DNA from 2 places in the Halobacillus sp. 12SKB genome. Region 1 is predicted to be linked to the other one. Evidence: riboswitches for the same ligand, from Rfam matches in the RefSeq annotation. Region 1 holds a riboswitch; the other holds the start of a gene.
What was found. A riboswitch is a leader RNA that binds a small molecule or an ion and turns the genes downstream of it on or off. The one in region 1 is predicted to bind S-adenosylmethionine.
Positions count from the first base shown of each region.

Region 2: linked by a shared signal. The riboswitch ahead of ACQ4XT_RS14350 (methionine ABC transporter ATP-binding protein) and the one ahead of ACQ4XT_RS09980 (methionine ABC transporter ATP-binding protein) in region 1 are both predicted to bind S-adenosylmethionine.

Region 1 is NZ_JBRFWR010000001.1:2,075,595-2,080,543, reverse strand. Features, by position in the region: gene ACQ4XT_RS09995 (carboxymuconolactone decarboxylase family protein) at 1-343, opposite strand, end outside; gene ACQ4XT_RS09990 (MetQ/NlpA family ABC transporter substrate-binding protein) at 410-1,267, opposite strand; gene ACQ4XT_RS09985 (methionine ABC transporter permease) at 1,291-1,959, opposite strand; gene ACQ4XT_RS09980 (methionine ABC transporter ATP-binding protein) at 1,952-2,977, opposite strand; SAM riboswitch class I at 3,061-3,169, opposite strand; SAM riboswitch class I at 3,397-3,503, opposite strand; gene ACQ4XT_RS09975 (TlpA family protein disulfide reductase) at 3,594-4,016, shown strand; gene ACQ4XT_RS09970 (thioredoxin family protein) at 4,155-4,466, opposite strand; gene ACQ4XT_RS09965 (toprim domain-containing protein) at 4,478-4,825, opposite strand; gene gcvH (glycine cleavage system protein GcvH) at 4,948-4,949, opposite strand, start outside.
Region 2 is NZ_JBRFWR010000001.1:2,889,831-2,894,779, reverse strand. Features, by position in the region: gene ACQ4XT_RS14355 (methionine ABC transporter permease) at 1-338, opposite strand, end outside; gene ACQ4XT_RS14350 (methionine ABC transporter ATP-binding protein) at 298-1,341, opposite strand; SAM riboswitch class I at 1,429-1,534, opposite strand; gene ACQ4XT_RS14345 (iron-containing alcohol dehydrogenase family protein) at 1,679-2,749, shown strand; gene ACQ4XT_RS14340 (FAD-binding oxidoreductase/lyase) at 2,754-4,085, opposite strand; gene ACQ4XT_RS14335 (GNAT family N-acetyltransferase) at 4,090-4,662, opposite strand; gene ACQ4XT_RS14330 (DMT family transporter) at 4,800-4,949, shown strand, end outside.

The DNA.
Region 1 (4,949 bases):
CCATGTACGCATCCTGTACAAGTGTTACAGCTTGACTTAAAGCCGCTCCCCCACCAAATGCAGCTGCAACACCACAAGCTTCCAGTATTTCCTTTTCTGTTGCGCCCTGATCGACGCAGCCTTTCGTATGATAGATCATACAATACTCATCCTGTGCAACAATGCTGATTCCTAATGCCATCAATTGCTTCTCTTTTTTAGATAGTTCTCCAGCTTTAAAACATTCTTGTGTAAATTCATCAAACTTATGAGAAACTTCCGGCATGTGCTCTCTGAAGGCTCCCATTCCTTCTTTATAATCATGTAAATACGTTTGCGTCCACGTCATATTTTGCTCCTGCATATGAAAACCTCCCAATAAAAATAAGTGACTGCGGTTAGTATAAACCGCAGCCACCCATTTTATCCGTTATTCAGCATCACTTGATACCGGCACAACAGCACCATCATATTCTTCTTTTATGAAGTTCACGATCTCTTCAGAACGAAGAACTTCTACAAGTGTATTCAATGCTTCATTGTCTTTATCATCACTATTTGCAGCAACAACGTTCACGTATGGAGAATCAGATTCCTCCAGAATAATTGAATCTTCGCTAGGCGACAGTCCCGCTTCAATGGCATAGTTCGTATTAATCGCAACAAGTACGTCTTCTTCACGTTGGTAAACTTGTGGAAGGTTGGCAGCATCTACTCCTGTATCAAATTCAATGTTTTTAGGGTTTTCTACAACATCCTGCACAGTAGCATCTACTTTTTCAACACTTTCATCCAACTTGATCAGTCCCTCTTTCTCTAAGAGCGACAGAATTCGACCGTGAGTGGAGACAGAACGACTCATAACTAGTGTCGTACCTTCTTCAACGTCTTCCAGGCTTTCATACTTTTGAGAATAAACTCCGATAGGCTCAATATGGATACCACCAAGGTTTGCAAAGTCATACCCTTTCTCTTCCTCTTGGATCTCCATATAAGGGATCGTTTGGAAATAGTTCGCGTCTATACGGCCTTCATCTAAGTCCTGGTTCGGTAAAATGTAATCCTGATATTCTTCAATCTCTAACGTAATTCCTTCTTCTTCAAGCAAAGGTTTTGCTTTTTCAAGAACTTCAGCATGAGGAACACTGGTAGCTCCTACCTTTATCTCTTTGGTTCCACCTTCTTCACCTTCAGCTCCTGATGTATTTTCATCCTCACTCGATGACCCGCAAGCTGCGAGAACAACGATAAGCAACACGGCAATTAAACTTGTCCAGATTTTTTTCATTTTAATTCTCTCCCTTTTATTTTTTATCTTTTATCCAATTTCCGTGAGATGGCATCTCCGATAAATTGGAATATAAACACAATGAATATGATTAAAATGGTACAAATGAATACAACATCAAAGTTACTTCGTTGGAACCCGTAGAAATAGGCAAAATCGCCGAGACCACCAGATCCGATTGCACCGGCTACTGCGGTGTATCCAATTAATGCGATAGCTGTTACGGTAATCCCTGATATTAAAGCTGGCATCGATTCCGGAAGCAATACTTTGAAAATGATGGTGGAATACTTCGCTCCCATAGATTTTGCTGCTTCAACAACACCTTTATCAACTTCTTTCAACGCAATTTCCACCAGACGGGCATAAAATGGCGCCCCCCCGATAATCAATGCAGGTAATGCTGCTTGCGGTCCTCGTATGGTCCCCAGCAGAAAATCAGTAAACGGGAACAATAATAATATGAGAATGATAAAAGGAATCGCTCTAAATATGTTAACGATGGAAGCAGTGATCCAATTCAACGTTTTATTTGCCCAAAGACCTCCGGGCCCGGTCAAGTAAAGGAGGAGCCCTAAAAGCAAACCTAAAACAAATGTCCCAGCGACAGAAACCAGCGTCATATAAAGAGTTTCGTTTGTAGCTGTAATCATGTCTTCCATTCTTACGTTCGGGAACCATTGATTAAACATGTGGATTCACCTCTACTTCTACAGATGTTGATTCAATATATTCAATGGCACGCTGGACTTCTGTTTGGTCTCCGTCAAACTGAACAAACATTGTCCCGTACGCCCCCTTCTGCGTCTGGGTAATCTTTCCATGCAGAATATTGACATCCACTTCAAACTTCCTTGATAAATCACTGATTAATGCCTGATTTGTACTTTCTCCCACAAAGTGAAGGCGTATGATTTCTCCGGACCGATAATTATCTTTGATCAACTGCAGGGACGTCTCTTTTTCCGGGTCCCCCATCACCTGATCCACAAACTTCTTCGTAACCGGTTTTTGAGGATGAAGAAAGACATCCAGCACTTCTCCTTGTTCAACAAGCTTTCCATCTTCCATAACCGCCACCTGATGACAAATTTTGCGGATGACGTGCATTTCATGTGTGATTAGAACAATAGTAAGTCCGAGTTTTTCGTTGATATCCACTAGAAGATCAAGAATCGAATCCGTGGTCTCAGGGTCCAACGCGGATGTGGCTTCATCACACAAAAGAACTTTAGGATTGTTTGCGAGCGCTCTGGCTATTCCCACTCTTTGCTTTTGTCCACCGCTCAATTGGGATGGATAAGAACCCCCTCGGCCTTTTAACCCTACCAACTCTATCAATTCATCGACACGTTTTTGCCTTTCTGCTTTCGGGATCCCTGCAATTTCCAAAGGAAAAGCGATATTATCATGAACGGTTCGTGACCAGAGCAAATTGAAGTGCTGGAAGATCATTCCTATTTCTTGTCTGGCCAACCTTAATTTCCCTTTGCTTAAAGACGTAAGTTCCTGATCATCGACAAGAACACTTCCTTCAGTGGGATCTTCCAATCGGTTCAGTAAACGAATGAATGTACTTTTACCGGCCCCACTATAGCCGATGACCCCATAAATTTCCCCTTTGTTAATATTTAGACTTAAATCATCCACTGCTCGTACATCTTGATCTTTCGTGTGGAATATCTTAGATAGTCCTTTAATTTTAATCATGCTGTTTTCCCTCCACTTCCAAAAAAACGCCATTCTGTCCTTGAGAACAGAATGGCGTTTTTATTCATACCTAAAAATCTGTTCTCTCATCTGTCAAAGCTTTATACTTTGCAGGATTTGGCACCTGAGCAAAACAGTATTGCCGGTTGCCGGGCATCATCGGGCCAGTCCCTCCGCCACTCTGGATAAGAGATTTTAATTTATTAACTTATTATTGCTTTAACTCGTTTAAGTAGTACAAAGAGGATTTTAGCACCGTACGAATTTTGTGTCAACTCATAAACAGATTGTTCAGAAAAATAAAACCCACCTGCACTAATGAAATCCTTAAATCATCCACACAAAAACATCCAATATTCCATCAATTTAAAAAATAAAAAAATCCCTTCTTTAATAGAAGAGATTCGTCATTTTTACATTTCTCATCTATCAAAGTCATAAGACTTCGCAGGAATTAGCACCGTGCAGTGTACCTGCCGGTTGCCGGGCATCGTAGGGCCAGTCCCTCCGCCACTCTGGATAAGTGAAGATGTCGATATGAAATTAATAATTATGTTAGCATGGGGAATAGATGAGCGTCAATCCATAACCACCGCTAAATAAAAGGAGAATGACCTTGAGTAAACAAGCCCCTTTATTTGAACTGTCTTATATGAACGACCACTCTTCTATTTATAAACTTGAGGATGACTTAGGGAAAGTTATCGTCTTGACCTTTTGGGCTTCATGGTGTCCCGATTGCGGAAAAGACTTACCTATGAAAGAACAGCTGTACAAAACGATGGACCATGATAAAGTAAAGATGATGACGATCAATGTAACTGGAAGAGAGCGGAATGTAGAGGAGAGCATTGAATTCAAAGAAAAGTTTCTAACACAACCTACTCTTTCTGATGACGGAACTTCCGTTTATAACCTCTACAATTGTCATGGTGTTCCTTCCACCATCATCATTGATCAACAAGGAGATATCCATGCTAATTTTGGCGATCAGGCCTCTTTTTTAGATATTGTTAGTAAATTAGGAGAAATCGTGTAATTTTCATAAAAAAGACAGCAAAGACGTTGGAACGTCTTTGCTGTCTTTTTTATTATTGAATAACTTCCACATCTCACTTAAATATTGAAGAGAATTTTTAATTCTACACTAGCGGTCATTTCCTGGGAAATATAAACACTATTCAACAAAACCTACCACTTTCTCATACATATAGGAGACAGAGTGAAACGCATAAATCTTTTCCTCTACCTCTCCTCCTCTGGTCACAAGCAGACATGGGACACTTTCTATCTTATAATGCTGCATCCACTCGGGGTGTAGAGAAGCATTCATTTCCATAAAAACTTCTCTATTAAAAACAGCTTCAAGTGTTGTTAGCATTTGACGTGCTAAATGACAAGTTGCACAAAAAGGGCTGTGAACGAATGTGAGGGTCCTTTGTGGAGTATTGAAGAGCTTGTTTACTTCTGTTGTTTTTATTTCCTCCAAAAGTCATCCTCCTATATTAAATAGATCGACTTTACGTTGAAATGTCTACTGAGTAAGGCTCTTGCCAATTCAGGTTCCGGGGTAGCTGCCACTTCCCTGAAAGCCTTATCTATATAGATATGCTCGGCGTGAGGAAGCTCTTCAGTCAATTGTTTTCTTAGTTTGTAACCAGAGTCATCTTCATCTACTAAAATATACACAGTACGATCATCTAAGTTATGATCAAATATCATTTCTTCCATGCGCTCGATTCCTAAAGTACCATGGGTGCAGATGATTTCAATCTCTTCATCAAGAACTTTATTCAACTTCTTCTTGTCCGTAATTCCTTCAACAATGACGATTCGTTCTCCATCCATCTTCATCACCTACTATATAGAAACAGACCATGCCAATCAGGCATGGTCTGAACATGATTAAGATCAAACGCGATCATGTCAGACAAGGTTTCTTAAAGCCCTGCCTGTCCAATGCACTTTTATT
Region 2 (4,949 bases), 810 kb from region 1:
GATTCGACAATCCTCGCGTAAAAAGGGATCGCAGCTACAGAGAGGGCTACGGAAGCCGCTACCGGACCTGTGGTTGATCCGATTAAAAAGTTTGTAAAAGGAAACAGGAAGACAAGTAAAATGATGAACGGAACCGAACGAATCAGGTTCACCACAACGCCCACAATGCTTTTGACGAGTCGATTCTCAAGGAACAGATCACGGTCCGTCACAAATAAGAGCAGCCCGAGCGGAAGACCTGCAATTAAAGCGACGACAAGACCGATGCCCACCATGATCAGTGTTTCCAGGAATGATTTATTCAGCTCTGGCCAGAGATTGATCAGCTGTTCGATCATCTTGCAGCACCTCCACTTCTCCAAGCTTATCTTTCAATTCTTGTATGGCCTGTTTGACGACCTTTTGTTCTCCGGTCAATTCCATCACAAAGGTACCAAGAGCCTGGTCCTGGATGTAATCGATCTTCCCGTGGAGTATGTTAGCCCGTACGTTATACCCTTGTAAGAGGTCTGACACAATAGAATCGTTGGCCGAGTCCCCTTTAAACGTCATATGTACGATGGTTCCTTTCCGCTCTGATAAGACCTTTTCCGGGATCCGGAAGTCGATCACCGTTTGGATGAAGCGTTTCGTCAGTTCGTTTTCAGGCGCAGCGAAGATCTCGTATGTAGACCCCTGTTCCACGATTTTTCCGTCTTCCATAACGGCACAGCGATCACAGATTTCCTTGACGACCTCCATCTCATGGGTGATCAGAACGATCGTTAGGCCGAGTTCACGATTGATCTTTTTCAACAGGTTCAAAATTGATTGCGTCGTATTCGGATCAAGCGCTGAGGTGGCTTCATCACACAAAAGCACCTTAGGGTCATTGGCAAGCGCTCTCGCAATGCTCACTCTCTGCTTCTGTCCCCCACTCAACTGGGCCGGATACTGATCGGCTTTATCTGAGAGACCGACAAGCTCCAGCAATTCCTGTGCCCTTCTTTTTCTTTCCTGACGGTTGACGCCTGAAGCTTTCAGTGCAAAAGCCACATTTTCTAAAACGGTTTTCGCCATCGCGAGGTGAAAACCTTGAAAGATCATGCCAATCGATTGCCTCGCCTTTCTTAGTTCCTTGGCATTCAAGGTCATGAGATCGATTCCATCCACCATGACCTTCCCTTCTGTCGGGCGTTCCAGAATGTTCATGCATCGCAGCAGGGTGCTTTTCCCAGCCCCGCTGTACCCGACGACTCCAAAAATCTCACCTTTCTTGATGTCCAAGGAGACGTCATCGACTCCGATTACGGTTTTTCCCTTGGATTGATAGACTTTGCTCAGTTGTTCCAATGAAATCATCGGCTTCCCCCCTCATTCACAATTTCAAGTCCTACAAAAAAACTCCCGCCCTTTACGGGAGAGAGTTTCGCATGAAAGACTGCCAAACTCTTATCTCCCAGAATAAAAATATTCTGCAGGAATTAGCACCACTCCATTTGGAAGGTTGCTGTGATATCTACGGGCCTTCTCCCTCAATCACTCTCGATAAGAATTTCGTTTATGTTTTAACACTTTAACGCATGTGATAGGGTTTGTAAATAATTTTCTCAATTTTTTAAATTATATTTTTTCAACATTGACATTCGATTTTCAGGTATGGATAATAATGGGCATATCTTAGAGGGGGGAATGTTCAATGGAACCGATCCAAGTCCAGGGAGCGCCGACCTATTACCGGTGCGAACCAGGCGTGTTGAAACAAGTGCCTGAACTCGCGAAGGGTGAAAAGTTCAAGCATGGCACCATCATCCACGGCAGTGATTCGTGGAACATGGCCGAACCTTATATGCCTGAATTTCCATTCGCAGTCGAAACAATCCGGTATGAGGGGGAATGCACACATCAAGAAGTAGAAAGAATCGGGGAGAACATCACATCCACTGATGTCCTGATCGGTGTTGGAGGCGGGAAAATCCTTGACCTCGCGAAAGCATGCGGGGATCACCTGGATCTCCCTGTTATTCTGATTCCCACCTTGGTATCCAACTGTGCCGCTTGGACGCCATTGAGTGTTTTTTATGATGAGGATGGGAATTTCCATGAATATACCATTTTCAAAAGAAGTACATACATGGTTTTCATAGATCCGGATATGCTCGCTCACTCTCCAGTCAAATATCTCCGTGCGGGAATTGGGGATACGATTGCCAAATGGTATGAAGCAGATGTTTTGACAAAACATTTAAAAGAAAAACCCCTCCCCTTGGAAATTGCCCTTCACGCAGCAAAATTGTGTAGAGACATTCTATTTCAGGAAGGAAAAGATGCCGTACTTGCCAATGAAAAAGCTCAATGCACGACCGCTTTTACCCGTGTCGCTGAAACGATCATCATGGCTGGAGGTATGGTCGGGGGGTACGGGGATGGATACGGCCGGATCTCCGGTGCGCACTCCATCCACAATGGACTGACGAAAGTGCCGGGGACACATGCGTTTCTGCATGGAGAAAAAGTAGCTTACGGCATCCTCGTCCAGCTGGCTCTTGAAGGGGAAACAGAACAAATCCAGCAGCTGATCCCTTTTTACAAATCCATGCGTCTGCCTCTCTCACTCAAGGATCTAGATGCAGATTCTTTGGATGATATTGATACCATCTCCTACTATTCCACACGTCCAAGTGAATCGATTCACCTCATGGGTCTTCAAACGGAAGCAAGAGTGAAAGAAGCGATCCTGACCGTAGAGAAAAGCTTAGCCTCAAGGTAAAAGGCTAAGCTTTCATACAACGGGCCAAGTAAATGCCGCTCGCCGCCGCCTGTGACAACGAGTGCGTCTCCCCCGAGCAGTCCCCGATCAAGTACAGCCCTGGCAGCTCTGTTTCAAAGTGCTCATCCGTATAAATCTTCGCTTCATAAAACTTGCTGTCCAGCCCATAAAGGATGGTGTCACGATCGATTTTCTCCCCAAGCAGCCCTTCCAACGCTTCGAAAAACTCCAGCAGCGCTTCTAGATAAAGAGGCGGAACTTCTTTTTGGAGATCTCCAGCTTCTGCCTCCAAAGAGGGATGGATCACACCTGAAGAAAGGTGATCCGACGGTTTTCCTTCCAATAGATCTCCCAACTTTTGCGCCACAATCCTTCCTTTCCCCTGATTGATGCCTCCAATGACACGCTGAGCTTCCGTCATGGCTCTGATTTGATCTTTGAAGTACCGCGGCACGAAAAGAGTGAAATTCAAATTCTGACTCGGTTCCTCCTCGTTCTGGTTCTGACCATCTGCCATCACCAGGCCATGTTGATACTTGCGTACGATCCTTCCGCGCGGATTCATGCAGTAGGTGGTTGCGGAGTAACGATCGGTTATGTAATGCAGTTTCGTTTCAAAGGTTTCCTGAAGGATGGCATCGAGCTGACTGCCGCGCATCTCCACCCGGATCCCCAAGTCCAACCTTGTCTCGCCTGCCTTCAGCCCTAATTCTGCTGTCATGGGTTTCAGCCAGTCACTCCCACTCATTCCTGTCGCGAACACAACTTTCCTGCTTTGGAACCGGCCGTGGTTGGTATCGATCGAGAACAGGCCTTTTTCTTTTGTGACTGCTGTGACATCCGCTTCAAAAGTGAAGGTCATCTTATCAGACATCTCCTCATACATGCGTTGAAAGATCCCCCGGGCGAGCTGTGTCCCCAAATGGCGCACTTCTGTCGAGAACACTCGTAAGGAATGCTGGGCTGCTTGTGCAGAGAGTTTCTCATTTTTCGTACTGTATCTCTCCACATGGCCGCCCCCATAAGAACACAAAAGCTCATCGACCTCTTCCATGAGCGCGAGCGTTTCTTTTTCTCCGATCTTCCTTCCCAACTGTCCGCCAAAGTCGTTCGTATAATTGAATTTCCCTTCTGATTTCCCCAACCCTGCAAATCCGACGTACCGATCACAAGGCCCTTCACACGTACACGCTTCCTTCTGTAATCCACACGTCCGTTCAACCAGAGGTTTCCCTTTATCGATCACATGAATATTCATTTCCGGATGTTCTTTTGCTAACGTGTAAGCAAGGAATACACCACTGACACCGGCACCAATGATCGTCACGTCATACACAGGATCACTCCCCTTTTTCACGGACTTTGGCATAGATGCACGTATCGGTCAAACGCTTCCCATCTACAGACAGATCATCGTTGCGCAGGATTCCTTCAAGCTCAAAACCGAGAGACTCCGGAATGGCGCGGCTTCTTTTATTTTCTGATTCGCAGCGGATTTCCACACGGGCACCGCCTAAATCATCCAAGGCATACACCGTCAAAGCCTCCACCGCTTCCCGCATGTATCCTTTTCCACTGTGAGCGGTATCCATCCAGTAGCCGATTTCGAACTTCGGCACATCCCAGTCCATCCGATGAAAGCCTGTCGAGCCAACGAATGTCCGGTCCTCTTTCAGAAACACGAGATACCTTAAGTTCTGCCGCAGCAAAAACTTCGCGTGCGCTTCCCTCGCGTTTGATTCTGTGTCTTCGACGGTCGGCGTCTCCTGGACGAACCCGAGCCATGGTTTCAGTTCATTCACAGACCTTTGAATCGCTGCATTGACGGCTGTTCCGTCGCCCGGTTCCGGCATTTTCAAAAGCAGCCGTTCTGTTTCTATATGTGTTTTGACGTCTCGCATAACTGGATTCATTGTCCCATCCCCTTGTGATTCGATTTCATCCTTATCCTCTATCAAACAAGAATTCCTATTTTTTTGCAACAGCTATATTCAAACCTTTCTAAATTTTTGTATAATAGACGGACATTCATGGATGAAGGAGGGATCGGATGACGAGAAACCGCGCATTTATCCTCATATTTCTTGGCGCATCGCTTTGGGGAATCATCGGTCTTTTTGTGAACGAATTGTACGAGTATGGGTTCTCCCCCATTCAAGTCGTCGCTCTCCGGGTGACCTCTGCGATGGTGATGCTGCTC